4 regions of the Paraburkholderia sp. SECH4 genome follow, and region 1 is predicted to be linked to each of the others. Evidence: riboswitches for the same ligand, from Rfam matches in the RefSeq annotation. Region 1 holds a riboswitch; each other region holds the start of a gene.
The links. Region 1 has a riboswitch for cobalamin ahead of cobW (cobalamin biosynthesis protein CobW). Riboswitches for the same ligand answer to the same signal wherever they lie in the genome.
Positions count from the first base shown of each region.

Region 2: another riboswitch for cobalamin. It lies ahead of M0D67_RS33995 (TonB-dependent receptor); the one in region 1 lies ahead of cobW (cobalamin biosynthesis protein CobW).
Region 3: another riboswitch for cobalamin. It lies ahead of M0D67_RS17140 (oxidoreductase); the one in region 1 lies ahead of cobW (cobalamin biosynthesis protein CobW).
Region 4: another riboswitch for cobalamin. It lies ahead of M0D67_RS07100 (CbtB-domain containing protein); the one in region 1 lies ahead of cobW (cobalamin biosynthesis protein CobW).

Region 1 is NZ_JALOCP010000068.1:3,288-10,711, reverse strand. Features, by position in the region: gene M0D67_RS40385 (cobyrinate a,c-diamide synthase) at 1-53, opposite strand, end outside; gene cobO (cob(I)yrinic acid a,c-diamide adenosyltransferase) at 57-659, opposite strand; gene M0D67_RS42205 (cobalamin biosynthesis protein) at 656-1,168, opposite strand; partial or broken gene cobA (uroporphyrinogen-III C-methyltransferase) at 1,208-1,924, opposite strand; cobalamin riboswitch at 2,148-2,376, opposite strand; cobalamin riboswitch at 2,456-2,729, shown strand; gene cobW (cobalamin biosynthesis protein CobW) at 2,914-4,017, shown strand; gene cobN (cobaltochelatase subunit CobN) at 4,024-7,424, shown strand, end outside.
Region 2 is NZ_JALOCP010000038.1:12,879-20,302, reverse strand. Features, by position in the region: gene M0D67_RS34015 (adenosylcobinamide-GDP ribazoletransferase) at 1-539, opposite strand, end outside; gene cobT (nicotinate-nucleotide--dimethylbenzimidazole phosphoribosyltransferase) at 603-1,664, opposite strand; gene M0D67_RS34005 (ABC transporter ATP-binding protein) at 1,702-2,541, opposite strand; gene M0D67_RS34000 (iron ABC transporter permease) at 2,538-3,593, opposite strand; gene M0D67_RS33995 (TonB-dependent receptor) at 3,621-5,516, opposite strand; cobalamin riboswitch at 5,607-5,864, opposite strand; gene M0D67_RS33990 (hypothetical protein) at 6,072-6,428, shown strand; gene M0D67_RS33985 (cell division protein ZapA) at 6,425-6,736, shown strand; RNA gene ssrS (6S RNA) at 6,830-7,011, shown strand; gene M0D67_RS33975 (EVE domain-containing protein) at 7,103-7,424, shown strand, end outside.
Region 3 is NZ_JALOCP010000011.1:86,091-93,514, forward strand. Features, by position in the region: gene cobJ (precorrin-3B C(17)-methyltransferase) at 1-1,119, opposite strand, end outside; gene M0D67_RS17130 (precorrin-2 C(20)-methyltransferase) at 1,107-1,838, opposite strand; gene M0D67_RS17135 (precorrin-8X methylmutase) at 1,839-2,465, opposite strand; gene M0D67_RS17140 (oxidoreductase) at 2,458-4,068, opposite strand; cobalamin riboswitch at 4,161-4,340, opposite strand; gene cbiE (precorrin-6y C5,15-methyltransferase (decarboxylating) subunit CbiE) at 4,425-5,771, shown strand; gene M0D67_RS17150 (cobalt-precorrin-5B (C(1))-methyltransferase) at 5,771-6,859, shown strand; gene M0D67_RS17155 (cobalt-precorrin-6A reductase) at 6,856-7,424, shown strand, end outside.
Region 4 is NZ_JALOCP010000003.1:365,075-372,498, forward strand. Features, by position in the region: gene M0D67_RS07075 (LysR family transcriptional regulator) at 1-645, opposite strand, end outside; gene M0D67_RS07080 (alpha/beta hydrolase) at 982-2,058, shown strand; gene M0D67_RS07085 (MFS transporter) at 2,055-3,413, shown strand; gene M0D67_RS07090 (alpha/beta hydrolase) at 3,457-4,467, shown strand; gene M0D67_RS07095 (histidine phosphatase family protein) at 4,545-5,237, opposite strand; cobalamin riboswitch at 5,292-5,431, shown strand; gene M0D67_RS07100 (CbtB-domain containing protein) at 5,474-5,695, shown strand; gene M0D67_RS07105 (CbtA family protein) at 5,707-6,453, shown strand; gene M0D67_RS07110 (ABC transporter substrate-binding protein) at 6,680-7,424, shown strand, end outside.

The sequences.
Region 1 (7,424 bases):
TTGCCTTGGCCCGACGCGGGCGCGCTAATGAACAGGGCGGGGCACGCGGACATCGCTCAGAACTCCACGCCACGCTGCGCTTTCACGCCTTGCTCGCGATACGGGTGCTTGACGATGCGCATTTCGGTGACGAGGTCGGCGGCTTCGATCAGCGCGTCCGGCGCGTGACGGCCGGTCACCACCACGTGCAGCATCGCCGCGCGCGCGTTCAGTACCGACAGTACTTCGTCGAGCGGCAGGTATTCGTATTTCAGCACGGTGTTCAGTTCGTCGAGGATCACCATCTGATAGTCGCCGCTTTCGATCATGCGACGTGCTTCGTTCCACCCTTTGCGCGCGGTGGCGATGTCGGCGTCGCGATTCTGCGTGTTCCAGGTGTAGCCGTCGCCCATCGTGACGAAGTCGCAATTGGCGATTGCGCCGAGGAAGTCGCGCTCCGACGTATGCAGCGCGCCCTTGATGAATTGCACGACGCCGAGGCGCATGCCGTGCCCGAGCACGCGCACGGCCATGCCGAACGCTGCGGTGGTTTTGCCTTTGCCGGTGCCGGTATTGACGATAAGCAGACCTTTTTCGACGGTGGCGCTGGCCTGCTTTTTCTCATGGCCCTCGCGCCGGCGTTCGGTCATGCGCTGATGGGATTCGGGATCGGTCTTCATGGGAGGTCCTGTTCTTGAGCGTCGGTGTTTGTGTGTTCGCGGGCGGGGCGGGCGGTGGTCGATGCTATCGCGACTGTGACGCCGGCGTGTACGGTTTTGCGCACGAGTAGCCGTGCGTTGGGGGTGTCGGCTGCAGACGAGGCAACTGGGGTAATTGATCCAACCGATGCATGGGCCGCACCAGGTACGCTGGCTGCACCAGATTCGGCCGCCGCAGCGAGCAAGGCGCACGGCTCACAGACGCCGTCTATGCCGAGATGCTCGCGTGCGGCCGCCGACGGATCGTCCACGGAGATCGCCGCAATTTGCTCGCGGCTGAACAGCTTCAGCGGCAGCGCATGACGTGCGCAGAATTCGAGTAAGCCGGCTTCCTGGGCTTTGACGTCGACCGAGGCGATCGTGCTGATTTCGTCGAATGGATGCGAGCCGAGCGTGGCACGTACAGCCGTTTCGATTTCCTCGGCGGAGCTGTGCAAACGACAACCGATACCGACCGTTAGCGTTTTCATTGCGTGTCCGCGGGGTTCGCTGCCAACATTCACCGCATGCCGCGCCAACGCCAGCGACGCCACACCGCCGATCACCACGATCGCCGGCGAGCCGAGCCCGGCGCGCGAGACCGTATCCGCGAACTCGCCGAGCCGCGCGAGCGCATGCCGTTGCTCGGGGCGCGTAGCCGATTCGATCGCCGCGCACGGCGTATCGGCGCTCATCCCGGCCGCGAGCAACGCGTCGACGATTTCGTTCAGCCGCCGCATGCCCATGTAAATCACCAGCGTCATCCGCGTGGCGACGAGCGCGGCCCAGTCCGGCTCGCCGCTGCCGGCGCCGTGTCCGGTGACGAACACCACACCTTGCGCGTGATCGCGATGCGTCACAGGAATGCCGATTGCCGCGGGCGCCGCAATCCCGGCGGTGATGCCGTTGATCACGTCCACGCGGATGCCCGCGGCATGTAGCGCTTGCTGTTCTTCGCCGCCACGGCCGAACACGAACGGATCGCCGCCTTTCAAACGGGCGACGCTGCGTCCCGCCTGCAGATGTTCGAGCATTTGCGCGACGATGCCGGCCTGCGGCGTCGACGGATGCCCGCCACGTTTGCCGACGTACACGACCAGCGCGTCGGCGCGCGCGAACTGCAGCACGTCGGGGTTCACCAGATCGTCGACCAGGACCACATCGGCTTGCGCCAACGCGCGCGTTGCCTTGAGCGTCATCAGTTCGACATCGCCGGGGCCGGCGCCGATCAGCCAGGCGCGGCTCATTGCGGCGTGCATGGCGTGCGCCATGTCGTGATAAACGGAAACGGATGAGGCTCGATGAGGCCGGAGGCGACGGAAATTGAGGTCATGCGGTGCTACGGATTACGCGCGACGAATAACGCTGCTCGCCGCGTTTCTCACAGGGAAACGCCAACGGCCGCGCGACGTCGTGCTTCAGCGCCTTCACATCCGTCCCTCGCGGATTCCGGCGGCCGGCAGCGTGACGTTCGCTGCCTCCGCGTCTGGCCGGTATCCGGGCTGGCGGCCTCATGCGTTTTGCCTTCCCGTCCGGATTCGTCGGACAGTGGCATCAAAAACGCATGCGCGATGCGAAAGCACCGCAGGTCGCTTACCGTTGCGGGGACAGCACAGGTTGAGCGCAGCGAGCGCGGCCTGTTTCCCGTTTAACTGCACATGCGAACGCATATGCGGGCACCAAACGCGCGCATACGATAGCACACGGCGGGCCGCGCCGGCACTGTGGAAAGGCCTTGCCGCAGCCCGCGGTTCCTTGACGGCACGGGGCGCTCGGCCTACACTCGCACGCACTTTGGTGCTCGCGTGCGCGCTCGTGCGCATGCAGTTAAACGGGAAACAGGGTGCCCACCTGCAATGGACCGGGTCAACCTGTGCTGCCCCCGCAACGGTAAGCGAAAAGCGGTGCGTTCAAGAGCGCCGCGGAGCCGGCTTCGATGTCCACGCGCAAGGCCGCGTCGGCATATAACCACTGGGCGAGAAACCACTCGTCCGGGAAGGGGAAGCGGCGCTTTCGCCAGCCCGGATACCGGCCAGACTACGAAGAACGACCATCGCGGGGATGCGGTGGCGCGTTCATGACCTCATTCTCGTTTTCTGTTTTTCGGTTGCCTCGGCAACGCCGTTGTTCGTCCCCGTGTCTGGTTAATGTCGTGGTTTGGGGCATGTGCCCCGTTTGCCCAACCTGTACACAATGCGCCGGCGTGCACGAGCAGCTCCTACGGATGGACCTCACGATGCAAACTCAAATGCGCAAGATCCCCGTCACCATCGTCACGGGCTTTCTCGGCAGCGGCAAGACCACGCTGCTGCGGCACATTCTTCAGCATGCGGGCGGCAAGCGCATCGCGGTGATCGTCAACGAGTTCGGCGAACTCGGCATCGACGGGGAAATCCTCAAGGGTTGCGGCATCGGCTGCGATGAAAACGGCGTCGAAACCGAAGGGCAACTGTATGAACTCGCGAACGGCTGCCTGTGCTGCACCGTGCAGGAAGAGTTTTTCCCGGTGATGGAAAAGCTGGTGGAGCGCCGCGAGCAGATCGATCATGTATTGATCGAGACGTCCGGCCTCGCATTGCCGAAGCCGCTGGTCCAGGCGTTCAACTGGCCGCAGATCAAGAATAGCTTTACCGTCGACGCGGTCGTTACCGTGGTTGACGGCCCGGCCGCGGCGAGCGGCCAGTTCGCCGACAACCCGGTCGCCGTGGATGCGCAACGCAAGGCCGATCCGAATCTCGATCACGAATCGCCGTTGCACGAATTGTTCGAAGACCAATTGTCGGCGGCCGATCTGGTGATTCTGAACAAAACGGATCTGCTCGACGACGCGCAGCAGGCTTCTGTCGAGGCCACCATCCGCGAAGAAATTCCGCCGCAAGTGAAGATCGTGCGCGCGCAGATGGGTCAACTCGACCTGCATACGCTGCTGGGCCTTGAAGCGGCGTCGGAAGAAACGATTCATCTGCGCCACGACCATCACGGTTCGGCCGAAGACGCCGATCACCATCACGACGAGTTCGATTCGGTGGTGGTGCACGCGAATGTTTCGTCGCGCGAAGCCGTGATCGCCGCGTTGCAGGGCCTCGTCGAAACCAACACGATTTACCGCGTGAAAGGGTTCGCGGCGTTGCCGGGTGCGGCGATGCGCTTGGTGATCCAGGGCGTGGGCCGTCGTTTCGATAGTTATTTCGACCGGCGCTGGCAAGCGGGTGAAACGGGCGCAGAGCAACAAAGCCGCTTCGTGCTGATCGGCGAAGACCTCGACCAGGCCGCGCTGCAACAGGCATTCGACGCTGCGTTGGGCGCCGTCGCGAACAGCGCCCAGCCGCAACAGGCGTAACCTGTCATGCATCTGCTGCGCACTACGCCGGGCGGTTTTGTCGACGATACACAGGGCGTGATCCGGATCGATCAACGGCCCGCCGATATCGTGGTGCTCAGCTCCGCGGATACCACGCTGTCGTTGCTCGCGAGCGTGTTTCCTCGTCTGGGCGCGGGTTTTCCGAGCGTGCGGCTTGCGAACGTCACGTATTTGCGGCAACCGGCTTCGGTCGATTTCTATGTCGAAGACGTGTTGCAGCATGCGCGTGTCGTGGTGGTCGATCATCTCGGCGGCGAGGCGTACTGGCCGTACGGCATCGAACAGGTGGTCGCGCTCGCCGAGCGCAAGCAGCAGACGCTCGCGATGTTCTCCGGCGATCTGCAGGAAGACCCGAATCTCCTCGCGCGCAGCACCGCCGACGCCGATCTGTGTCATCAGCTATGGCGCTATCTGCGTGAAGGCGGCCCGCAGAATGCCGAGGCGTTCCTGCGCTTTCTCGCGTACCGCGCGCTTGGCTGGGGGCGCGAGCCTGCGCTGCCGCGCGCGTTGCCTGCCGCGACGCTCTACCATCCCGAACGCGACACGCCGACCATTGCCGACTGGCAGGCGCGCTGGCGGGAGGGCGCGCCGGTCGCTGCGATTCTGTTCTACAAGGCGCATCTGCAAGCGGCCAACACGGCCGTGTTCGACGCCCTGATCGATGCGCTCGAAGCGCAAGGCCTGAATCCGCTGCCGATCGCGATTACCTCGCTTAAAGACGCGATGAGCCGCGACGTCGTACAGCAGTTGTGCGCGCAACATGATGTCGCGCTGGTGCTGAATACAACCGCATTCGCCGCGTCCGCTATCGATGACCCCGAGCCGCTTGCGCTCGCCGGCGACGCGCCGGTGATGCAGGTGATCCTGAGCGGCGGCAATCGCGAGGATTGGGTCAAGGACAATCAGGGCCTCAACTCGCGCGATATCGCCATGCATATTGCGCTGCCGGAAGTGGACGGCCGCATCATCACGCGGGCGATCAGCTTCAAGGGCCTCGCCTATCGTTGTCCGCATACCGAAGTCGACGTGGTCCGCTACCAACCGGACCTCGAACGCGTCGGCTTTCTGGCCGAATTGAGCCGCCGCTGGTGCCGTCTGCGCACGCTCGATAACGCGGACAAGAAACTTGCGCTGATCCTCGCCAACTATCCGATGAGCGAAGGGCGCATCGGCAATGGCGTAGGGCTCGACACCCCGGCCTCGGTGGTCGGCATTCTGTCCATGTTGCGCGATGAGGGATATCGCGTGGCCGAGCTGCTCGCCGACGGTGACGCGCTGTTGAAGAAGCTGACCGAAGGCGTGACCAACGATCCGGTCGTGCGTGACTTGCGGCCTGCGTTGCAAAGCCTCGCGCTCGACGACTATCTTGTGTACTTCAATGCGTTGCCCGCCGAAGCTCGCAATGCGCTGAACGCGCGTTGGGGCTCACCCGAGCAGGATCCGACACTGCGGCGCGGCCGTTTCATGATCGCGGGCTGGCGTTGCGGGCAGGTGTTCGTTGGGATTCAGCCGTCGCGTTCGCGCGAGCAGGGCGATTACGCGAGCTATCACGACGCTGAACTCGTGCCGCCGCATGCGTATCTGGCGTTCTATTTCTGGCTGCGTCATCAGTTCGGCATCGACGCGGTCGTGCATGTCGGCAAGCACGGCAATCTCGAATGGCTGCCCGGCAAGAGCGTCGCGTTGAGCGATGCCTGCTGGCCCGATCTGATTCTCGGCCCGATGCCGCATCTGTATCCGTTCATCGTCAACGATCCGGGCGAGGGCAGTCAGGCGAAGCGTCGCGCGCAGGCCGTCATCATCGATCACCTGATGCCGCCGCTCACGCGCGCCGAAAGTTACGGGCCGTTGCAGGACCTCGAGCGCCAGGTCGACGAATACTATGAAGCACTGATGGTCGACCCGCGCCGCTCGAAGCTGTTGAGGCGCACCATTCTCGCGACCATCGTCGAGCATAAGCTGCATGACGAGTTGAGTCTTGCGGAGCCGAACGGCCAGGACGATGAAGATGCGCTGCTGACGCGCGTCGATGCGTGGCTGTGCGAGTTGAAGGAGGCGCAGATTCGCGACGGCTTGCATACGTTCGGGCAGTCGCCTGAGGGTGTGCAGCGGCGCGATACGTTGCTGGCGCTGGGGCGCTTTCCGGTCGGCGATGGCCAGGGCGGCAAGGCTGGTTTGATCGACGCGTTGGCGCGCGATCTGCTGATGGATCATCTGTTCGATCCGTTGTCGGTGGACTGGGCTGCGGCGTGGGACGGTCCACGTCCTGAGGTATTGCAGCGGGTGAGCGATGCGCCCTGGCGGCATTGTGGCGATACACGCGAGCGTCTGGAACTGCTGGCGGCTGAGATGTTGCGTGAAGTGTGCGGCCATGAAACGTCCGATGCGGCGCCCGCAAGCGGAACTTTGCCGCAAGCCGAACGCGTGATCGAACGTCTGCGCAACGACGTATTGCCGCGGCTCGACGCCTGCGGTCCGCAGGAAATGCTGAACCTGAAGCGCGGCCTTGAGGGGCGTTTCGTGCCGCCGGGGCCGAGCGGTTCGCCGTCGCGCGGACGGCCCGACGTGCTGCCTACCGGCCGCAATTTCTATTCGGTCGATACGCGCGCAGTGCCGACGCAAGCGGCATGGTCGCTCGGTTTGAAATCCGCGCAGCAGTTGATTGAACGGCATTTGCAGGAGAAGGGCGACTATCCGCGCGCGATCGGCCTCTCGGTATGGGGCACCGCGACCATGCGCACCGGTGGCGACGATATCGCCCAGGCACTCGCTTTACTCGGCGTGCGGCCGAAGTGGGCTCCAGGCAGTCATCGCGTGACCGATTTCGAAATCATGCCGATCGAGGCCTTCGACCGGCCGCGTATCGACGTCACGTTGCGCGTATCCGGCTTTTTCCGCGATGCCTTCGCGAACGTGATGCATCTGTTCGACGCCGCCGTGCAGGCCGTGGCCGAACTCGACGAGCCCGAAGAACTGAACCCGATCCGCGCGCGTGTGCTGCGCGAACGCGACGTGCTGATTGCGCGCGGCATGGACGCCGCCGAGGCGCGCAAGCGTGCCGGCTGGCGCGTGTTCAGCGCGCGGCCTGGCGCTTATGGCGCGGGTCTGCAGGACATGATCGACTCGCAGCAATGGCAAACCGACGCCGATCTCGCGAACGCCTATCAGGCCTGGGGCGGTTACGCCTACACTCAGAAAAGCGCCGGCGAAGAAGCGCGCCAGGCATTCGGCACACGTCTCGCCGCAATGGACGTCGTGCTGCAGAACCAGGACAACCGCGAGCACGACCTGCTCGATTCGAACGATTACTACCAGTTCCAGGGTGGCATGGTCGCGGCTGTGCGGCACCTGACTGGCACTCAACCACAGATCTATCACGCGGATCA
Region 2 (7,424 bases), on a different contig from region 1:
GGGCCGCTCAAGCGTTGCGCAACCGGTTTGGCTTTGCCTTCGGCGCGCACGTAGTCGAGTGTGGCCAGATAGCTGATGGCGAACACACGGCTCGCGGCATGCGCTGCAATCATCAGACTTGCGGCGCGCATCGGCGGCAACGCGGTGAGCGTTTGCCACTTCAGTGCTAGCGCGATCACGAGCGCGATGGCGCCGAAAGCACCGATGCGCGAATCATGCATGATGCGCAACGCGTCCTCGCGCGTATAGGCGCCACCGAACGCATCGACGCAATCGGCAAGTCCGTCCTCGTGAAATGCGCCGGTGACGAGAAGCGACACCGCCATCGACAGGAGCACCGCCACGCCCGCTGGAAAGACATGCAACGCCGCGAGATAAACCAGCGCGCTCAATCCGCCGACCAATAGACCGACGAGCGGGAAATAACGCGCCGCCGCATTCAGATAGTGCGGCTCATAGCCGACCCAGCGCGGCACCGGCACGCGCGTGAAATAGCCGAGTGCCGTGAAGAAATAGCGGAGTTCAGCGAGCGGATTCATGAGTGAGCCGGACGCACGCTTCTGAATGACTGCGCGTCGTACAACAGCGCTTCGTATAACGGATTACACATCGCGATTTGCGACACCGGCCGATTCGAAGCTGGCCATTTCGTTCACGAACGCCACTGCCGCGCGCAGCAGCGGCACCGCGAGTACCGCGCCGGTGCCTTCGCCGAGACGCATATCGAGCGAAAGCAATGGCAGCGCGCCGAAATGATCGAGCATGCGCCGATGCCCCGCCTCGTTCGATGCATGCGCGAACACACAATACTCGCGGACGTTCGGTGCGAACGCATCGACCACCAGCAACGCAGAGGTCGCGATGAATCCGTCGACAAGGATCGTCATACGCGCTTGCGCGGCAGCGAGATATGCGCCCGTCATCATGGCGATTTCGAAGCCGCCGAAGGTGGCGAGCACCTTGAGCGGATCATTGGAAACGGCGTGATGCGCGAGCGCGGAGGCGAGTACGTTGCGCTTTTTTGCGAGCCCCGCGTTGTCGAGCCCCGTGCCACGTCCGACGCATTCGTCGATCGGCACGCCGCACAAGCGGCTCATCAGACACGCGGCCGACGACGTATTCGCAATGCCCATTTCGCCGAAGCCGATCACATTGGTGCCGAGCGCCGCGTGATGCCGCACACGAGCCGCGCCCGCTTGCATCGCGGCAAGTGCCTGTTCGTGCGTCATGGCGGGTTCGTGCGCGAAGTTGCGCGTGCCGGCCGCAACCGGAATGTCGATGAGCCCCTCCGTCGACGGCAGCGGCGTCGCAATGCCTGAGTTGACCACTTCGAGCTCGACGCCGGAGACGCGGCTCAAGGCATTGATCGCCGCGCCGCCCGTGAGAAAGTTAGCGACCATTTGCGCGGTCACCGCTTGCGGATACGGACTCACGCCTTCCTGCGCAATACCGTGGTCACCGGCGAACACGATCATCGCCGGACGTTCGACCGTGGGGTGTGTCGTACGCTGGATCAGCCCCATCTGGCGCGCGAGCGTTTCCAGCCGCCCAAGACTGCCGGGCGGCTTGGTCTTGGTATCGATGATGTGTTGCAGTTCGGCACGCAGCGTTTGATCGAGCGGTTCGACTTCGGTCAATTCCGGCAAACCTGGCAAAGAAGTCATAGACGTTTCTAAAAGAGAGAGTGTTTTTATAAAGCGCTTAGCCTGCCGGCGTGTCATGCGCCGCAGGCGATTCGTGACGCGAGCGCGGCGCGGGAATCAGCGCCTCATGCTCGCCGTCGCGAATCAGAATCAACGGATAGCCGAACGCGCGGCTCGTCAGCGTGGGCGTCAGCACGTCGTGCACCGGTCCGGCATACGCGCCGCCGTTGCCGTCGAGCAGCAGCGCATGTGTTGCGAAGCGGCGCGCCAGGTTCAGGTCGTGGCACGAAAACATCACTGTACGCCGAGGTTCGCGCGTCCAGGCGGTCAGCGCTTCGAGACAGTCGATCTGATGGTGCAGATCCAGATGCGAGAGCGGTTCGTCGAGCAGCAATAACGGCGCTTCCTGGCACAACACTCCTGCGAGAGCAACGCGTTGACGTTCGCCACCCGAAAGCGACAGCACGTCGCGCGCGGCGAATGCGGCGAGTCCCAAAACGTTCAGCGCGGCATGCGCGGCAGCACGATCGGCCTCACCCTCCCAACCCCAGCCGGTCAGATGCGGAAAACGGTTCAGCATCACGATGTCGAGCACACTCGCGCTAAAGGCGTCCGCAGCGCTTTGCGGCATCAGCGCGCGACGCTGCGCGAGCGGCAATGGCTGCCAGTCGGCGAGACGCACGCCGTCGAGTTCGACATGACCCGCCGACGGCTGCGCCAGACCGGCGAGCGTGGATAGCAAGGTCGTCTTGCCCGCGCCGTTGGGGCCCGCGACGCACCAGATCTCGCCTGCGTAGAATGTATGCGTGAACGCGTCGAGCAAGGTGCGCATGCCCGCACGCAAGGTCAGGCGTTGCGCGCTAAGCGCCGAATGCGGGGCGTTGTGTGCGTTCATCATCGGCGCCTGCGCAACAGCATCCACAGGAACACGGGCACGCCGACGATCGACGTGATCACGCCGACCGGCAATTGCGCCGGTGCGATCACAGTACGCGCAATCAGGTCCGCGCCCATCACCGCGACACCACCACCGAGCGCCGCTGCTGGCAGCAGCATGCGCTGATCGTTGCCGAAAGCGAGCCGCAGCATATGCGGCACGACGAGCCCGACAAAACCGATCGTGCCGGCCGTGGTCACAGCCGCGGCGGCCGCCAGCGACGCCACCAGATACACGCGCAAGCGCAGCGGCATCACAGCAACGCCGAGCGCCTGCGCGGCGGCGTCGCCCCGCAGCAGCACATTCAGACGCGGTGCTGCGGGCACGATCGCCACCAGCACGATGACGAGCGCGGCGAGCGCCGTCCATGGCATCGCGCCGCCGTTCAGATCGCCGGTCAGCCAGAACAGCATGCCGCGCAACCGATTGTCCGGCGCAAGGTTGAGCAACAGGGTGATGACGGCGCCCCAGCCGGCCGCGATCACCGCGCCGGTCAGCAGCAAACGCGGCGACGTATCCTGCGGCTCGCCTCGCCACAACTCACGGCGTGCGAGGCCAAGCACCAGCAGGATCGACACGAAGGCGCCGGCGAACGCGCTGGCATCGACGATCCACCACGCACAACCGGCGATCATCGCGACCAGCGCGAATGTCGCCGCGCCGCCGGAGACGCCTAATACGTAGGGTTCGGCCAACGGGTTGCGCAACAGCACTTGCAGCAGCGCACCGGCCAGCGCAAGCAACGCGCCGCACGCGAAGCCGGCCAGCGCGCGCGGCAAACGCAGCGTGCGCACGATCTCACCGGCAAGATCGCCGGACTCGACATGCGACGCGTGCGACGGCAGCAACGCCGCCAACACGCGCGCTGGCGCGAGCGACACGCTGCCCAACGCGAGCGACGCCATCAGCACAACCAGCGCGACTGCCGCGAGCACGAGCCAGATCGCGGCCGCGCGCTTCGCGCTCATCACGCGCAACGTGGTCGTGGACATCGGGCTCGAGCTACGGTTCATCGGCGCGTTCTCATGCAAATACGTTCGTCACTGCTGCTGCCAACCGACCGTGACATACGCACCGCGCCGCGGCGAGTTATACGAGTAGGCCGTTTCATAGTCCTTGTTCAACAGGTTCTGGATCTGCGCGGCGACATACCACGCCTTCGTGATGTTATAGCGCGCCGACAGATTCACCCCGCCATAGCCGCCCAGCGTGCCGCTGCTATCTTCACGGGCGCCGCTGACGATCCACTCGCCGCCGACACGCCACCCGGCAATGCTGCGATTCACCGCCAGCGACGCGAAGCGCCTTGCACGCCGCACCAGATCGGTATCGCTATCGAGGTCGACGGGATTCTGCAGCGTTACCGACGCGCGCACATCCGTCTTGCCCACATGGCCGCTCCACGATCCTTCGAGCCCCTGCACCTTCGCACGGCCGACGTTCTCGGCCAGATAGATGCCGGGCGTAACCTGCTCGTAGTCGATCAGATTCGAATAACGCGTCTGGAACGCGCTCAGACGCATCACACCAAGCGCGTTCGACGCGTACTGCAACGCTGCTTCGATCGAATGGCTGCGCTCCGGTTGAATCGACGGATTGCCGCTGAGCGGATAGTACAGATCGTCGAAGCTCGGCGCGCGGAATGAATCCGAATAGCTTGCAGTCGCCTTCCAATGCTCGGTGATGTCGAAACCGTAGCCGAGATAGTAACTGTTCGCCCCGCCGAAATCGGAATACTGATCGCGCCGCACGTTGGCCTGAATCTGATTGCGCCCAAAGCGCCCCGTGTAGCCGACAAAGCCCGAATCCACATGCCGGTCGGGAGCGGCGAACGTATCCGAGTCGAGGCTCTGGTCCAGATGCTCATAGCCGACCTGCAGTTTCTGCTGCGCGGCGAGCGCGAAATCGTTTTGCCACGTGTACTGGCGATTGTCGGTATCGAAGCGGCCGTTGTAGATGCCGTTGGTATTCGCCACGCTGCGGTCGTCGCCTTCGGAAACGATGAAGTGCGTGGTCCACCAGTCGGTCAGTTTGCCGTTCGCGAACACCGACACCTGGCGCACTTTGCTGTAGAGGTTGTTCAGATCGGTCGGCACACCGTACGCGTTGTCGTAGCTGTTATTGCCGTTCGACTGGAAATAGGTGACGCCCGCGTCCCACTTGTCGCTGAACTTGTGACGCAGCGAAGCCGAGATGCTTTCGTTCAGATAGCCGTTCGCGTTCGGATTCGCGTTGGGTGCCTGTGACGGATTGAGCGACGAAAAACCGTCGTCTTTCGAGCGCGCGAGCGAAATGCTGAAGGTGGTGTTGCCGTCTTTATCCAGCGCGCCGTTCACACCGGCTTGCTGCGTCTGCGTGTGATAGCTGCCATAGCCCACCGAAAAATTGAAACGCGGCGGATGGTCGCCGCCGTCTTTGGTGAACACCTGCACCACGCCGCCAATTGCGCCGGAGCCGTAAAGCGCGGACACGTTGCCATTCACCACTTCGACGTGATCGATCTGGTCGAGCGGAATCTGCGCGAGTTGCGGCGCGCCCAGGCTCACGGAGTCGACCCGTACGCCGTCGATCAGCAAAAGCGATTGCGTCGACGACGCGCCGCGCAGAAACAGACTCGTCGTGGAGCCCGGGCCACCGGTGCGCGAAATTTGCGCGCCGGGCGCGAGTTGCAGCAGACCGGGCAAATCGGTCGCGGTCGTATCGGCGATGTCCTGCTGATCGAACAGCGTGGTCTGTGGGATCGCATCGGCGAGCGGTTGCGGCCCGCGCTCCGCGGTCACGACAACGGGCGACAACACCGCGGGTGACGAACCGGTCGCCCCCGTATCGGCAGAAGAAGAAGACGGCGACGAAGAAGCAGCAGCAGCTTGCGCATGCACGACGAGCGGCAGGCTCGCAAAGGCGAGCAACGCCGCGCGAGCGATGGGGGACAGCATGGGATGACATTCCTGTGGATAGCGTGCGCGGCCCGCTTCCCCGCGGGCCGATGCGTAACGAGGCGCCCGCGTTGTTTTACGTTTGCGCGGGAACGAACCTCTCCCTCTGGCCGGTATTCGGGCTGGCGACACATCGATCCCGCCTTCCCACGCGTGACGCGCAGTGGCACACTCGCGTGTTCAGCTTCAAACACGCGATCAGGATCGACCTGCATGACGAATGCGGTCGCTTACCGTTGCGGGGGCAGCGCAGGTTAGCGCGTTCAGACGAGGCGCGCGCCCTGCTTCCCGTTTAACTGCGCACACTGTGGAAAAGCGTGCGCGAGCACCAAAGTGCGGCCAGTTTAGGAGCGGCCTTCAGGTCCGTCAAGAATGGTTAATCCGTGCGCAAACTGTTCTGTTAAGTGCAGGTTATTGTCCGATGCATGAGTTGTTTTTCATCATATGGTCGATAAAAGCCGGCACAAAGCGATGTTGTTACGTCTCGAAACGAGACAATTGTCGGAACCTGCGACATTCCGCGCTAAAATGCGATGTCTTTAGAGGACGCAGCAGATGCTCACCGAACTCGAAACACTTTCACAGAATATCGGCAAGCTGATTACGATCAGCCAACGCCACAATGAAGCGCGGCTCGCGCTCGAAGATCAGCTCGCCCAAACGCGTGCCGAAGCAGAGGCCACACGCACGGAACTCGCGCTGATGCGCGAGGAGCGCGATGCGCTGCAGGCGGAACGCGACGCGCTGTCGGCAAAGATCGACGACGCACAGGTGCGCCTCAATGCGATCCTCGAAAAACTGCCGCGGGCCCGCGCGCACAGCGAGCCTGATAATCAGCTCGATCTGCTCGAGGCCGCGCCGCATGAGGAAGAAGCGGAGAGCGACGTCACCCGCCATGGAGAAAATGCATGACCACCAAGCAGATCGAAGTATCGATTCTCGGCGTGCCCTATCGTCTCGCCTGCTCGCCGGAAACTGAAGGCGCGCTGCTTGAAGCGGTTGCACGCGTCGACGCCGAGATGTCGAAGATCCGCAATAGCAGCAACGTGCGCGGCACGGATCGCATTGCCGTCATGGCCGCGCTGTCGCTGGCATCGGAACTGCTTAAGCTGCAAAGCAGCGTGCGGCACGGAGAAGCATTTCCCGCTGAAGAAATCCGGCGTACAATGCACCAGATGAACGAGCAACTGGGTACTGTGATTCAGCAGTACAGCATGTAAAAGTATCTTGTAGCCGGTCCTGAGATCGGCTGCGGATTCAAACGAGGTGCATGAGCAAAGATTCATGCAAACGTTTTGAATTCAATCGGTTTGACTTCCCTGCCTGGTTCGCCAAGGTCATATATTCCTTGAACCAATGCCATGTGCACGGTTGTGGAAATTTGTAGCACGGGTGTGCGCGTCACTCTGTCTGATGTACCCGAAGTGCTGCTAACTGCGACCAATTCTGAACCCCCGGTTCAGGATGCCGGCCTAGCGGCTAAGGCGGGGACCTATTCAAACGGCATCGGACTTCGGTTCGGTGCCGTTTTTCTTTGGGCCTCGATTTTTCTTGCTGTATCAAACCTTTAACGTTCAATTCGATTCATGCGCTACTGGCTAATGAAGTCCGAACCGGACGAAGCAAGCATCGACCATCTTGCCCAGGCACCGCACCATACGTTGCCGTGGACTGGCGTGCGCAACTATCAGGCGCGCAACTTCATGCGCGACACGATGCAGGTCGGCGACGGTGTGCTGTTCTATCACTCGAGTTGTCCGGAGCCAGGCATTGCGGGGCTCGCGGAGGTATCGTCCACCGCGTATCCGGACCCCACTCAATTCGATAAGAAGAGCCCCTACTACGACCCGAAGTCGTCGCAGGAAACGCCGCGCTGGCTACTCGTCGATGTGGTGTTCAAGAAGAAGA
Region 3 (7,424 bases), on a different contig from region 1:
AATATCGGTGGCTTCGTTCAGCGCCGTTCGTGCGGCGGGCACCATCAGATCGGCGCTGCCGGGGCCGAGGCCGATCACGGTCAAGCGGCCGCGCGTACGGCCAATCGTGTCCGGGTCGATTGCCAACGCGGCCAACGCGAGTGCAACCCCTGCGTCCGCGTCGTCATGCAAGGTTTGATAAGGCACGCGCAGCGCGGCATGCAGCAAATTGCTCGGCGGCTCGCCGTCCTCCGGGCCCGCCTGGGCAAAACGCAGCGGCACGTTCAGGCTCGCCGCGGCATCGGCGAGCGCCGGGTTTGCCATGTGTTCGGAAGGAACCAGCAATGCCGCGAGCGAGAGTGGTGCAAGACCGTGCGCGTCCAATGCCTCTTGTACCAGCGCGGCGATTCGAGCGCCGGAAGCCGTCTGCGAATCAGCACCGGAATTTGCGCCGAGGTCCGTATCCGTATTGGAATGCGCAGCGGCACTCGGCACGGTCACTGCCGCCACCACACTCCGCGGATGAATCACCAACTCATCATCCCGCCCATCCCACGCACGTGGCGTCACGCGGATCGCGAGACGTGCGGATTCAGAGCGAGGCAATTGCGCGTCATCGAGCCACGGCGCTTCACCCTCGATGCGCGTGCTTTCACCCGCCAGCAGATCAGACACGAAGCGCTTGCCTTGCGCTATATCGGCAAGCGCATAGCCCTCAGGCGGATTGAGCACACACGTTCCAAAGCGCAGTTCGCCACTCGTTGTAATCGCAGGCGACACGTTCAACGCAGCCGCAATCTCGCGAGCCATCACGTTGACTCCCGCAAGTCCACCGAGCAAGGGCACGACCGCACTCCCATCTTCTGCAACGGCCAGCACCGGCGGCTCGACGCCCTTATTCGACAACAAGGGCGCGACGCAACGAATCACGATCCCGGCGGCGCACAACGCGATGATCGGCGTACCGCGCGCATACAGATCACACAGATGCGTGCGGAGTTCCGTGTATGAGACGTCAGCCTCGACTCGGCCCTGCAAGGCATGCACCTGGCAACCGGCATACAACATCTGGATACGCCGTGCGGTCTCCAGCGCGCCCGCACCGAGAATCACGATCGCGGGCGGCGTCAACCTTGCCATTTTTCCCCCGGCACCACGAGCAGCGAAAAATACGGCGAGGCCATCGGGTCGACTTCGTCAAGCGGCACGATGCGCTGATTGCCCATGGTCGCGCGTTCGACATAAAGCGCACGATGCGCGAGTCCCAGTTCGCCGAGCACGCGCCGCACCTTATCGAAATTGCGGCCGAGTTTCATGATGACGGCAGCGTCGGCATCGGCGAGACGCCGCCGCAGTTCGTCTTCAGGCAACACGCCGGAGAGCACCGACAAACTCTGATTGCGATACACCAGCGGCGAGCCGAGTACCGCTGCACCGCCGAGCATCGAGCACACGCCGGGCACGACTTCGGCTTCGAAACGCGCCGCGAGGCGGTCGTGCAAATACATGTACGAGCCGTAGAAAAACGGATCGCCCTCGCAAATCACCGCTACGTCGCGGCCCGCGTCGAGATGGCCGGCGACGACCTCCGCCGCGGTGTCATAGAAGTCGGCGATGATCACTTCATACGAAAGCGGCGGTTCGAGCGCTTCGGTCGTGACGGGATAAACGAGCGGCAGATGCTGTTGAGCGTCATGCAGATGCGCCTCGATGATGCTGAAGGCGTTGCCCTTCTTACCCTTTGCGACGAAATACGCGACCACGGGTGCCGCTTTCAGCAAGCGCAGCGCTTTCAGTGTGATGAGCTCAGGGTCGCCGGGGCCCACGCCCAGTCCGAATAAACGTCCTTGCACCGTCATTTACTCGACCTCCGTCGCCAGTGCGTTCACGGCAGCGGCGGCCATCGCGCTGCCGCCGCGTCGACCGTGAACCACGACGTAGGGCACGCCGCGACTGTCTTCGGCAAGCATCGCTTTCGATTCGGCCGCGCCGACAAAACCGACCGGAAAACCTAGGATCAGTGCGGGTTTTGCTGCGCCGGCATCGAGCATGTCGAGCAAGTGAAAGAGGGCGGTCGGCGCATTGCCGATCACGACGACGCTGCCGGCCAGCCGGGCCCGCCACAATTCGAGCGCAGCCGCCGAGCGCGTATTGCCGAGTTCGCGTGCGAGTGCGGGCACGTCCTGATGCGTCAGCGTGCAAATCACGTCGTTGTTCGCGGGCAGGCGTGCGCGCGTGATGCCTTGCGCCACCATGCCGGCATCGCACAGAATCGGCGCGCCTTGCGCCAGTGCCGTACGGCCCGCGGTGCCTGCGCCTTCGGAAAACTGAAGATCTTCAACGACGTCGACCATGCCGCAGGCATGGATCACGCGCACCGCGAGTTTCTCGAGGTCGGCAGGGATGCGCGACAAGTCGGCCTCCGCACGTATCGTCGCGAAGGATTGGCGATAGATCTCCTGACCGTCGCGAATGTAATCAAGCATCTGAGGGGCTCCGGGCCGGGTATGCCAATGGGGCGAGCATGTCGGCGGCTTGTTCGATCGTAAGTTGGTGCGCGACGCGCGAGCCGAAACCCGGCTGGCCGTCGCGTCGATAAAGGTCGTAGATGCCGGGCGCCGCAGCCAGCAGCGTGTACGGCGCGCAATGTGCGGCAGCGCATGAGCGCGGACAGCCGCTCAGATGGACGTCGACGCCGTCGGGTAAGCGATCTGCTAGCCGTAACGCATCGGCTTTGGTGTCGGCGAGGCTTTTTGCACAGCCTGTGGAACCGGCGCAGGCGATCAGACGTGTCATAGGCTGCGCTGGATCGCATGCGAGGCCTAGCGCGTTCATTTCAGCGAGCACGGTGGGTGCGGCATCGGCTGCGATATCCGGTAGTAACACGCTTTGCCAGGGCGTGATGCGCAGCGTGCCGTTGCCTTGCTGTTGCGAGAGCGTGGCGAGGCCGCGCAAGGTCGTGGCGTCGAGGCGTCCGAGCGGCGGTTGGCCGCCTACGTGCAGCATTCCCACGACTCGCTGTGCGTGCGCGCCGAGTCGCAGCGTGGTATCGGCGGCCGTGGGGCGTAGCCAGTTTGCAAGCGATGTGTCGCGTGACAGTGGGAAATCGACGTACGTTTGAGCGTGCTGCAATAGCGCGTCGACGGGATGCGTGGCGAGCAGGTGACGCATGCGCGTGGCATCTGGGGCGGCCAGATCGAGGAACGTATGCAGCAGCGCGCGGACGAGGTCTGTGACTTGCGCGGGCAGCACTGCGGCGAGAGCGCCTGCGTAATTCGGATGAGGATGGTCAACGGCGCTATGCGAGCCGGTACGCGCGATATGCGGGAAGGCATCGGCATCGGCATCGGCATTGACGTCAACGTCCGCGTTCGCCACAGCAGGCGGACAACCTGCCAATCCAAGCACAAATCGCACACCGTCTTCAGCTTGCGTCGCCGCGAGCCAGACATCATGTGGATGATCGAGTCTGGCAAGACGCTCACCACCATCGAGCAGTAGCGCGAATTTGGGCGATAGCGCCGCGAAACGCGCTTCGGATTGCAGCAACGTGAGCAGTTCGACGCAAAGCGGCCTCGTATCGAACAGCGCAAATGGATCGCGCCCGGCAGTTGGGCTCACCATCACATTGCGCACATCGTCCGCAGCGGACGCCGAAATTGCGGTAGGAGCTTGTCGTGCGGTCGTCGGTCGCGTATTCGAAGCATCCGCTGCGCCGAACCGAGATGCGGTTGAAGTATTTGCCAAGGTCTTTAGCAGCAAGCTGTCAGCATCCACCGCACCGGTCGCCCGAATCGGCCCAAGCCCCGCATCGACCAGCGCCGCGATCAACGCCGCTTCATGCCCGCTTCGCACGCCACGCACCTGCAGATTCGCGCGATTGGTCAGCTCGACCACACCGGCCGCATGCCGCTCGCTGACGTCGGCGATCACCGCGGCCTGCGCCGCGCTCAACTCACCGCCGGGCAATTTGATCCGGCAAATCCCCCCATCGCGCGCCGCGACGATGCGCAGCAGCCCCGGGCACGCCGAGGGCCGCAGCGCGAGGGCCGCATCGGGCAAAGCAGTGGAGGGCGAAGCTTGATTCAAGACGGACACCGGGTTTAGCGTCGCGCGACGGCCCGAGCAAGCCGCAAAGCGGCGATTGCTGCGGCATCGGTACACCCCGCCCGATGTAGGCTGGCACGAACAGTCTGGCCGGCAGGTCTCCTGGCTGGCAGGTCATGGTCCGCCGCGGCCTTCCCGGTCGAACCAGTGGCGCGGAGCGCAGGCGGACTCGCTGCATACAGTTGCGGGGGCAGCCACAGCAACACTGTGTTCCCTCTTCGGCCCCGAAGGGCACCGGCGGCTGTATTATGCCTTTTTTCGAACAGCACAACGAGGCTGGACGCTTTGATCGGCGTGGCACAGCGCATTATTTGAAGATACAGAATGAGGATGGATGCATGCCGGCGTGGCTGACCGTGGTGGGCATAGGCGATGACGGCTTCGCCGGCTTGGGGAGGCCCGCGCGGCGTGCTTTGCTGGAAGCGTCGGTGGTTTATGGCGGCGAACGTCATCTGGCGATGCTGCCCGCACGCCTCGCCGCGCGCCGTGAGGCATGGCCCAGGCCGTTCGATCTCGCGCCTTTGCTGGCCGAGCGTACGGGGTCGGTGTGTGTGCTGGCGAGTGGGGATCCGATGCTGTTCGGCGTCGGCGCGACCCTCGCGCGGCAGTTGCCGGCAGGCGAGTTGCGGGTATTGCCGGCGCCGTCGTCGTTGTCGCTGGCGGCCGCGCGGCTTGGCTGGCCGTTGCAGGACGTCGCCACGGTTTCGCTGGTGGGAAGGCCATTGCCGACGCTGAATGCTCATCTGCACGACGGCGCGCGCGTCTTCGTGCTGAGTGCCGATGGGCGCACGCCCGCCGCGCTGGCCGAACTGCTGAATGCGCGCGGTTTCGGCGCGACCCGGATGACCGTGCTGGAACATTTGGGCGGCGATCTGGAGCGGTGTATCGATGGCCGTGCGGACCAGTGGTCTGCGGGCGAAGTGGCAGCGTTGAACCTGATCGCGCTTGAATGCCGTGCAACGGAAGGCGCCCCGCGTTTGCCGCTGACCGTCGGCTTGCCCGACGACGCCTTTCGCCACGACGGTCAGTTGACCAAGCGCGACGTCCGCGCGATCACGCTGGCACGCCTCGCGCCGACGCCCGGCGAATTGCTATGGGACGTGGGCGCGGGCAGCGGCTCGATCGGCATCGAATGGATGCGCGCGCACCCGACCTGCCGCGCGATTGCGATCGAAGGGCACGCGGAGCGGCAGCGGTTCATCGAGCACAATCGCGATGCGTTGGGCGTGCCGGGTCTGCAACTGGTGGCTGGCCGCGCGCCTGATGCGCTGGAAGGATTGGCTGTGCCGGATGCCGTGTTCATCGGCGGTGGCGTGACGGTGCCGGGCGTGCTCGACGCGTGCTGGGCGCGTCTGCGCGACGGCGGACGTCTGGTTGCCAATGCCGTGACCTTGCAAGGCGAGGCCGCGCTGGCAGCGTGGCGTGAGCAACACGGTGGCACGTTGACCCGCATTGCGCTGGCCGACGCACAGCCGCTTGGCGGCTTCGATACGTGGCGCCAGGCGCTGCCGATCACGCTGCTGGAGGTCACGAAGCTGGCTGACGGCGCCGACGGCACGTTCCGTGCGAGCGGCGCGAACAGCACGAGCAATACGAGCAGCACGAACGCCGCTAGTGGCATCAATGCCGCCATTTGCACATCCGGCACCTCAGCCACCCCCGCAGACTCACCACCCCACCCGTAATGCGCGAAGAGACGCCCGAACAACCCGCGCCGCTGCGTAGCGGCTACACGACCGGCAGTTGCGCCACCGCGACGTCGCTCGCGGCCGCGCGTCTGTTGCTCGCGGGTATCGTCAGCGAGGTCGCGGAGATCGTGTTGCCGAAGGGCCAGCATGTGCCGATGCCGCTGGTGTTCTGCCGCCTGACCGCCGACGGCGCGGAAGCGGGCACGGTGAAAGACGCTGGCGACGACCCCGACGTGACACACGGCGCGATCGTATTCGCCCGCGTGCGACTGCTTGCCGAACCGGGTGTGATCTTCCGCGCAGGGCCAGGCGTTGGCACCGTGACGCGCGCCGGCCTCACGCTGCCCGTCGGCGAACCAGCGATCAATCCGGTCCCGCGCAAGATGATGACCGAGCATCTGACCGAGCTCGCGGCGGAACATGGGTACGGCGGCGGCTTCGAAGTGACGATCGGCGTCGAAGGCGGCGAAGCACTTGCACTGAAAACGATGAACCCGCGCCTCGGCATTCTCGGCGGCTTGTCGATTCTCGGCACTACCGGCATCGTCCGGCCGTTCTCGTGCTCGGCCTATATCGCATCGATTCATCAGGGCATCGACGTCGCGCGGGCGAACGGTTACCTGCATCTCGCGGCCTGCACCGGCAACGCAAGCGAAGACGCGATGCGCGCGCATTACGGTCTGCCGGACATCGCGCTGATCGAAATGGGCGACTTCGTCGGCGCGGTGCTCAAGCATATGAAGCGTGCGCCGGTCGAGCGCTTGAGCGTGTGCGGCGGCTTCGGCAAACTCAGCAAACTGGCGGCCGGGCATCTCGATCTGCATAGCCGCAATTCGAGCATCGATCTGGAACGGCTTGCGACCTGGGCTGCGGAGTATGGCGCCGACGACGCGTTGCAGGCGGCGATCCTCGCCGCCAATACGAGTCAGCAGGCGGTCGCGTTGGCTCACGCGCGGCAGGTACCACTCGGCGATATCGTCTGCCGTCACGCGCTGGCCGTCGCGCGCGCTATCGTGCCGCCGCAGGTCGCGGTCGAAATGTTTGCGATCGATCGCCAGGGCAATCTGATCGGAGCCGCGCAATAATGCGGGTCCTGCTGCTCGGCGGCACCGGCGACGCTTTGCGGATCGCCAGACAGCTCGGCCCTGAGCATGTGTACAGTCTCGCGGGCCTTGGCAAGGTGCCGGACGATCTGTCATGCGAGGTGCGCGTGGGCGGCTTCGGTGGCAGCGAAGGGTTGGCGCGTTATATCGAGGACAGACGCATTAGCCTCGTGATCGACGCGACACATCCGTACGCCGCGCAGATCAGCGCCAATGCCGCGAAAGCGAGCGGCGCCGTGCAGGTACCGTGCTGGGCGCTGCGCCGCGAGGGCTGGCAGCCGCAAGCTGGCGACGACTGGCGCATGGTCGACGATTGGACCGAACTTACGGCCGCGCTTTCTTCATTCAAGCGGCCACTGTTCACGCTCGGACGCGAACCGCTCGCGCATCTCGACGAAATCCCGCCGCAGCAGTTCTGGACAATACGCTGCCTCGACGCACACGAAGCCAATCCACGTGCGCGGATTCTGGCGACACGCGGGCCGTTTACGCTCGAAGGGGAGCGAGCGCTGTTCAGCGCGGAAGCATTCGATGTCGTCGTCAGCAA
Region 4 (7,424 bases), on a different contig from region 1:
TGCCAGGATATCCGCATACATGCCGGGTGCGCCCGGCCGGCGCACCAGAATGAAGTCCTCGTGCGCCAATGCCTTCAACGACACCTGCGGCCGTTTCTTGCCCGCTCCTTTCAGCAACGGATGCCCGACCGGCAATACCACCACCATCGGCTCGTCGAGCAATAACTCGAACGCCACGCCCTCGCGCACATCGACCGGCTTGCGGAGAAACGCGGCCTGAATCTGCCCCGCGGCCAAACGCTCGATAATCTCCGCCGCATTGAGTTCGGCAAGCTCCACGGCGACCTCGGGACACACCGCGCGAAAAGCCCGGATCGTCTCCGTCGTAAAAGGATGGAACGCCGCCGAACTGGTGAGGCCGATCGAGATCGTGCCGAGCTCGCCGCGCGCAATCCGGTGCGCCCTGTCCACCGACTGTTGCAGGTCCTGCAGCAAGCGTTGTGCGTCTTCCGCAAAGGCCTGCCCCGCGGGCGTCAAGCTTACGCCGCGCGGCATGCGCACAAATAGTTCGAAGCCGATCTCTTCCTCCAGCGTTCGAATCTGCTGCGAGAGGGGCGGCTGTTGCATGGCCAGCCGCTCGGCAGCACGCGTGAATTGGCCTTCCTCGGCAACCGCCAGGAAGTAGCGCAAGTGGCGAAGCTCCATCGTGTTCTGTCTCCTCGGTCGTGCCTTGCTTTCTGTGCATTGCCATATCGTATAGATATGGATGGTGCATAAAACAGGTATTTTACATTTACCACGCCAAATCCTACGATCTCGTCCATCGCATCGATCGAGGTCCGCGTTACCCACGGCAAGCAGGCTCGAGCGCTCCGCGACATAAAACTAAATCGACTGGAGACGATAGTGATAGTCATGCCAAACTGGCCTTCCGCGTGACGCTCGGCATCCGCCACCGGTTCTGAGTTTTCGAACTTTTCAACGACGGATCTGACGATGCACCGCGTTCAAGACAGTGCACGGTGATCAGGAGCAAGCTGCATGACATTGAATTTTTCAAGACGTCTGGCGATGGGGTGTGCGGCAGTGGGTACCGCCATGCTGACAATGCTCACGCAACCGGCATTCGCGGTGCATGCCTACGAGTCGCATCTGAAGCCGGTGGCGACGATCTCGGATACACGGTTCGTGATCGACACGCCGCAAGGGCGAGCTGAATTTCCGCTGTACCTGTCGAAAGACTGGAACGTCGCGCAACCGCAGGTAACGCGCGCGGTGATCGTGATTCACGGCAAATTGCGCAACGCGGACGTGTACTTCCGTACGGCACAGAATGCACGCGACGCCGCCCACGCGGATCTCGACAGCACGCTTCTGATCGCGCCGCAATTCCTTGCCACGCTCGACGTGCGCGTGCATGACGAACCGGCCGATCTGCTGCGCTGGACCGGCGACGCGTGGATGGGTGGCGAAGCGGCGCGGGCGCCGCTGCCCGTCAGTTCGTACGCGGTGCTGGACGCAATCGTTACGCGTCTCGCGGATCGCAAGCTGTTTCCGAATCTGCGGCACGTCGTGTTCGCCGGGCATTCAGGCGGGGGGCAGGTCGTGCAGCGTTACGCGGTGGCGGCGCATAACATCGACGTGCTGGCGAACGAAGGCATCGATGTGCGCTACGTGGTGGCGAGCCCGTCGACGTATGCGTATTTCGATGCACAACGGCCGACCGAGCAAGGTGTATCGGCGCCGTTCGATGCCGCGCAATGCGCCGATTTCAATCAATGGAAATACGGCATGGACAATCGGCCGCCATACCTCGACGACCGCTCGCCCGCACAACTCGAAGCGACTTATGCGTCGCGCCGTATTGACTACCTGGTCGGCGGCGCGGACGACGATCCGCAGCAAAGCGCGCTCGATAGAAGCTGTGCCGCCGAAGCGCAAGGTCCGCAGCGCGTTGCGCGTGCGGAGGCGTATTACCGGTACATCCAGTCGCGTCATCCGGAAGGGCTGAAGCAGAGTTTTCATGTCGTGCCAGGTGTGGGTCACAACGGCGCGCGCATGCTGACGTCGGTCTGCGCATTGTCGGCAATGTTCGACACCCAAGGATGCGAGCAATGAGTGGGGCGAGCGTGAATCAGCGTGACGGTGCGGCGTCCACCGCGGAGGCATCGAACGGACTGAGCCCGCCGATGGTGCGGCGCGCGATCTTTGCCTCGGTGCTCGGCAACGGACTCGAGTGGTTCGATTTTCTGATCTACGGCTACTTCGCGAAGATCATCGCGCTGGTGTTCTTTCCCGGCGGCAGTGGCTTCGTGTCGATCATGCTGACGCTCGCCACGTTCGCCGTCGGCTTTATCGTGCGACCGATCGGCGGCATTCTGTTCGGTATCTACGCGGACCGGGCGGGGCGGCGCAAAGCGCTTTCGCTGCTGATCATTTCGATGGCGGCGAGCACGCTGTTGATGGGCCTCACGCCGGGTTATGCCAGCATCGGCATCGCGGCGCCGTTGCTCGTGGTGCTCGCGCGGCTGTTGCAAGGGCTCTCGGTGGGCGGGCAGTTCGCGACGGCCTCGGCGATGCTGGTCGAGTATGCGCCGTCGCACAAGAAGATGTTCTACGGCAGCTTCAATATGTCCGCGCAGGCGTTCGCGTTGCTGCTTTCGTCAGGCGTCGGTTATCTGCTGACCACGCAGCTCACGCATGAGCAACTGGTGGCATGGGGTTGGCGCCTGCCGTTTCTGTTCGGCGCGTTGGCGGGGCCGTTTGGTTTCTACATCCGGCATCGCGTGGCGGAATCGCCGGAGTTCGAGCGCTTGCTCGATCAAAAGGATAAGCCGCCACGTGTGACGGTGCGCCAGTTCTTCCGCGATAACGGCGACGCGGCGATCTGCGCGATGGGCGTGATCATCATCGGCGCGGCGACCAATTATGTGTGGCACTCGTATCTGTCGGTGTATGTCGAGCGGCAATTGCATCTGCCGCTGTCCACCGCGCTGCTCGGCGCGTTCGTGTCGGGCGTGCTGAATCTGTTCCTGTTTCCGCTGTCCGGCAAGCTTGCCGATCGTTACGGCGCGTACCGGCTGTTCTATCCGATCGTAATCACGTGGATGGTCTGCGTATATCCGCTTTATCACTTCGTCGTGACGAATCCCACGCCGGGGCATCTGTTCATCGCGCAGATGGTCGCGACGGTGTTCCTCGCCGCCATGTCCGGTTCGCACCCCGGCATGCTCGCGACGCTGTTTCCGGTGCGTAGCCGTTCGGCGGGCGTAGCGCTGTCGTACAACATTGCGGTGACGCTGTTCGGCGGCATGGCGCCGCTCACCATCACCGCCTTGACGCATCTGACCGGCAGCAGTTTGACGCCGGCGTTCTACCTGATTTTTGCCGGTTGCGTGTCGCTCGCGATGGTGTATTTCACGCGTTCGGGACGTGAGCCGGGCGGTGCAACGGCGAAGTTCGTCACGCGCTAACCGCCTCTAGCCAGACTGATTAGATGACCCACGAGCTTATTGCATGACCCAGCCTTTGATCACAGATGACGAACGCGCGCCGAATGAACGTCCGGTCGCTGTCGTCGGCAGCCGGCATCTGAGTGTCGCGACGCCTGCGGGCAGCGGCACCGTGCCGGTGTTCGCGAACGGCGACTGGCTTGCGCCGACGCGTGACGTCAAGCGCGCCGTGATTCTGATTCACGGACGCCTGCGCAACGCGGACACGTACTTCCATCTGGCGGAGCGCGCGTGCGCACTTGCTGGTGGCGATGCAGCCGATACGCTGCTGATCGTGCCGCAATTCCTCGCGAGTGCCGACGTTAGCGCGCATGTGTTGCCGTCATCCACGCTGCACTGGGATTGGACTGGCTGGATGGGCGGCGACAACGCCGAAGGTCCGGCGCCGCTCAGTTCGTTCGATGTGCTCGACGCCATCCTGCAGACGCTGGCGTCGCGCGAGCAGTTTGCGTCGCTAACCGAGGTGGTGATCGCCGGGCATTCGGGTGGTGGCCAGGTGGTGCAGCGCTATGCCGTGGTGACGCGAGGTGAGGCGCCGCTCGTCGCGCGCGGAATCGCGCTGCGCTATGTGGTCGCGAATCCTTCGTCGTATGTGTACTTCGATGCGATGCGGCCGACCGCGTCCGGTGCATTCGCGGCGTTCGATGCGGCGGCGTGTCCGTCGTTCAATCGCTGGAAGTATGGGCTCGAAGAGTTGCCGGCCTATGCTTCTAGTGGCGGGGAGGCGGGCTCTGCTGATGCGCTTGAATCGCGCTATGCGCGTCGTGACGTCACCGTGCTGCTCGGCGGCGCGGATTGCGATCCGCAGCATTCGGCTCTCGACCGTTCATGCGCCGCGCAGACTCAAGGCGAGCATCGGCTGGGGCGCGGACTGGCTTACGCGCGCTATATGGCGTCGCGGCATCCGGAAGGGGCGGCGAAGCATCGTACGTTTGTGATCGACGGCGTTGGGCACGATGCGAAGGGGATTTTTGCATCGGTGCAGGGGCTGGCGGCGTTGTTCGGCAAGGCATGAACCGTGCTACCGCCATAAGGCCACCTTTCAAAGGACTGTGCCGACATGAACAAGACCGCGACTCCTCGCGGCCGCCGTTATTGCGACGCCGGCCACCATGTCCAGCCGCGTCGCGAGCGTCGCAACTCGACCATCGAGAGCGGCGCGATCTCGATGCGCGGAAACACGGCTGGCGACGCGCCGAGCGCATGAACAATGGCGGCCCGGATCACTGGCGCGTGCGTGACGGCGACCACGTTTTGCGTGGTGCTCGGGATGACGCTCGTTTTTTCGCGTAACGTACGATTCCTTGCCTCGTTCGCTCCATCATTTGATGCACGGTCTGTTGCGCGGGTCACGTCCTCGCTCCACGCATCGTTTAACGCATCGAGCCACTGTCCCACCCGCTTCACGAGTTGACTGAACGACTCGCCGCCGTGCGCGGCTGCGTCGGGATCATGTGTCCACGCGGCGATGTCGTGCGGTGCTTCGACTGCGAGATCGGCAAGGCGGCGGCCATGCCACAGGCCGTAGTTCATGTCTGCCAGTCCCTCGTCGACCGATGCACCCTGGCTCAGAGCCGCGGCACCGAGCCCCAAGGCCGACGCCGTGTCGCGCGCACAAACGGCCGGGCTGACGAAAACCGCCGCGTCGTCCGGAATCGACAGGCGCGCTCGTGCGGCGGCTGCTTCGGCGAGGCCGCGTGCGTCGAGCGGGTCGTCGGCGGGGAAGCGGCCCGCACGCATCGCCGCGGTCGATGCGTGGCTGATCAGTAACAGCCGTGTGTCCATTCAGTTGATTTCCATAAAGACCGGACTAAAGCGGGACGCCGCGTACATGCTTTGTATTGCCGGGAGGCAAAGTTTAGCGCGTAGAATAGCGTCACTGCGAAGCACGGAAGCCGGTGAGAGCCCGGCGCGGTCGCGCCACTGTAATCGGCATTCATGAGCCGAAAGCCAGACCTGAGCTTCGCACCATCCCTCTTCAATCGACTATCGGGGCGCGTTACCCCCAGGAGATGTCCATTATGACCAACGCTGTTTTCGATTCCACGACACAGCCTGTCGCCCAACCCACGCCGATTCCGCTGCGTGAATTGCTGCCTTGGGTCGTGTTTGGCGGCTTGCTGCTGTTGCTCGCGCTGTATTTCGTTGGTGCGGAACAGGGTGCCACGTCGCTGGTGCCTGGCATGTATGTGCATGAATTCGTGCACGACGGCCGCCATCTGCTCGGCTTTCCCTGCCACTAACGGAGTCGAACATGGTTGGTAAATTGTTGGTACGCGGGATGCTTGCAGGCATCGCCGCGGGATTGCTCACGTTCGGCTTCGCGAGATTGGTGGGCGAACCGCAGGTCGATCAGGCGATTTCCTTCGAGGAAAAGGCCGACGCCGCCAAAGGCGAAGCGCCCGAACCCGAACTGGTGAGCCGCGGCACCCAGGCGGGCCTGGGATTGTTGACTGGCGTGGTCACGTACGGCGCCGCGTTCGGTGGCCTGTTCTCGCTGGTGTTCGCGTATGCGTATGGCCGCGTCGGCGCGCTGAGTGCGCGCGCGTTGTCCGCATGGCTCGCGCTTGGCGCGTTTATTGCGCTGGTGATCGTTCCGAACATCAAGTACCCGGCGAATCCCCCTTCGGTGGGCGACCCCGAGACGATCGGGACGCGGACCGGCTTGTTCTTCCTGATGATCGCGATCTCGCTGGCCGCAATGGTGTTCTCGCTGAAGGTTCGGCGCCGCGCGGCGCTGAAGCTGGGCGCGTGGAATGGCTCGATTGTGGCGGGCCTGGTGTTCGTCGTGATCATTGCTGCCGTGCAACTGTCGATGCCGACGATCAACGAAGTGCCGGCGGCTTTCCCGGCGGTGCTGCTGTGGAAGTTCCGCGTCGCGGCCATCGGCATGCAGGTGGTTATGTGGACGACAGTTGGGCTGCTGTTCGGCGCCCTCGTCGAGCGAAGCAAATTGCTGGCTCCCGCGAGCCGCAGCGCCGCGAAGTCCGCTTACCTTTGATGTGAATGGCGTGACCGCGCGAGCCGCGGTCACGCCGGCGTGCAGCGCGAGAGAAACCAAATACATCAAGTACTTGGCGCGTTTGCAGGAATGTTATCCACAGGCTTGCGAACATTTTCTGTGGACAAGTTCCATGGCCGCATAACGTTATGCGAATCGCTTGGTTGCCCGAAGCCGGGGCAAATCCGACACTCACTCCAATCTCAAGCAAACCGAGCCTGGAGCCATGTCGAATACATCAAACCTGCGCCCATCATGGGCCACTCGCATCACGACACTTCTGCTGCTGGCCGCATCGGCAATAACGACGACAACGGCAATCGCAGCGCCACCTTCGGGCGATCCGATCCTGATAGGCGTCAGCGGCCCGCTGACCGGACAGAACGCTCAGTACGGCGCGCAATGGAAAGCCGGCTTCGATCTTGCATTGGATGAGATCAACAGCCACAACGGCATCAACGGCCGCCCGCTGAACTACGTCTTCGAGGACAGCCAGAGCGACCCGCGCCAGTCCATCACGATCGCGCAGAAATTCGTCAACGACCCGCGCATCCTGATCGAACTCGGCGACTTCTCGAGTCCCGCTTCGATGGCGGCGTCGCCGATTTATCAGCATGCCGGCCTCGTGCAACTCGGTTTCACCAACTCGCATCCTGACTTCACCAAAGGCGGCGACTACATCTGGAGCCCGTCAGTCAGCCAGGCCGACGCGCAGCCGTTGCTTGCCGACCTCGCCGTGAAAACGCTCGGCCTCAAGCGCATCGCCGTGCTCTATCTGAACACCGACTGGGGACGCACCAGCAAGGACGTCTTCGTCAAAGCCGCCAACGAACGCGGTGCGCAAGTCGTGGCGGCCGAGGGCTATCAGTCGGCCGAGAAAGATTTCCGCGCGACGCTGGTGCGCGTGAGCGCTACGAATCCGGATGGCATCGTGTTGATCTCGTACTACTCCGACGGCGCGCAGATCGCCC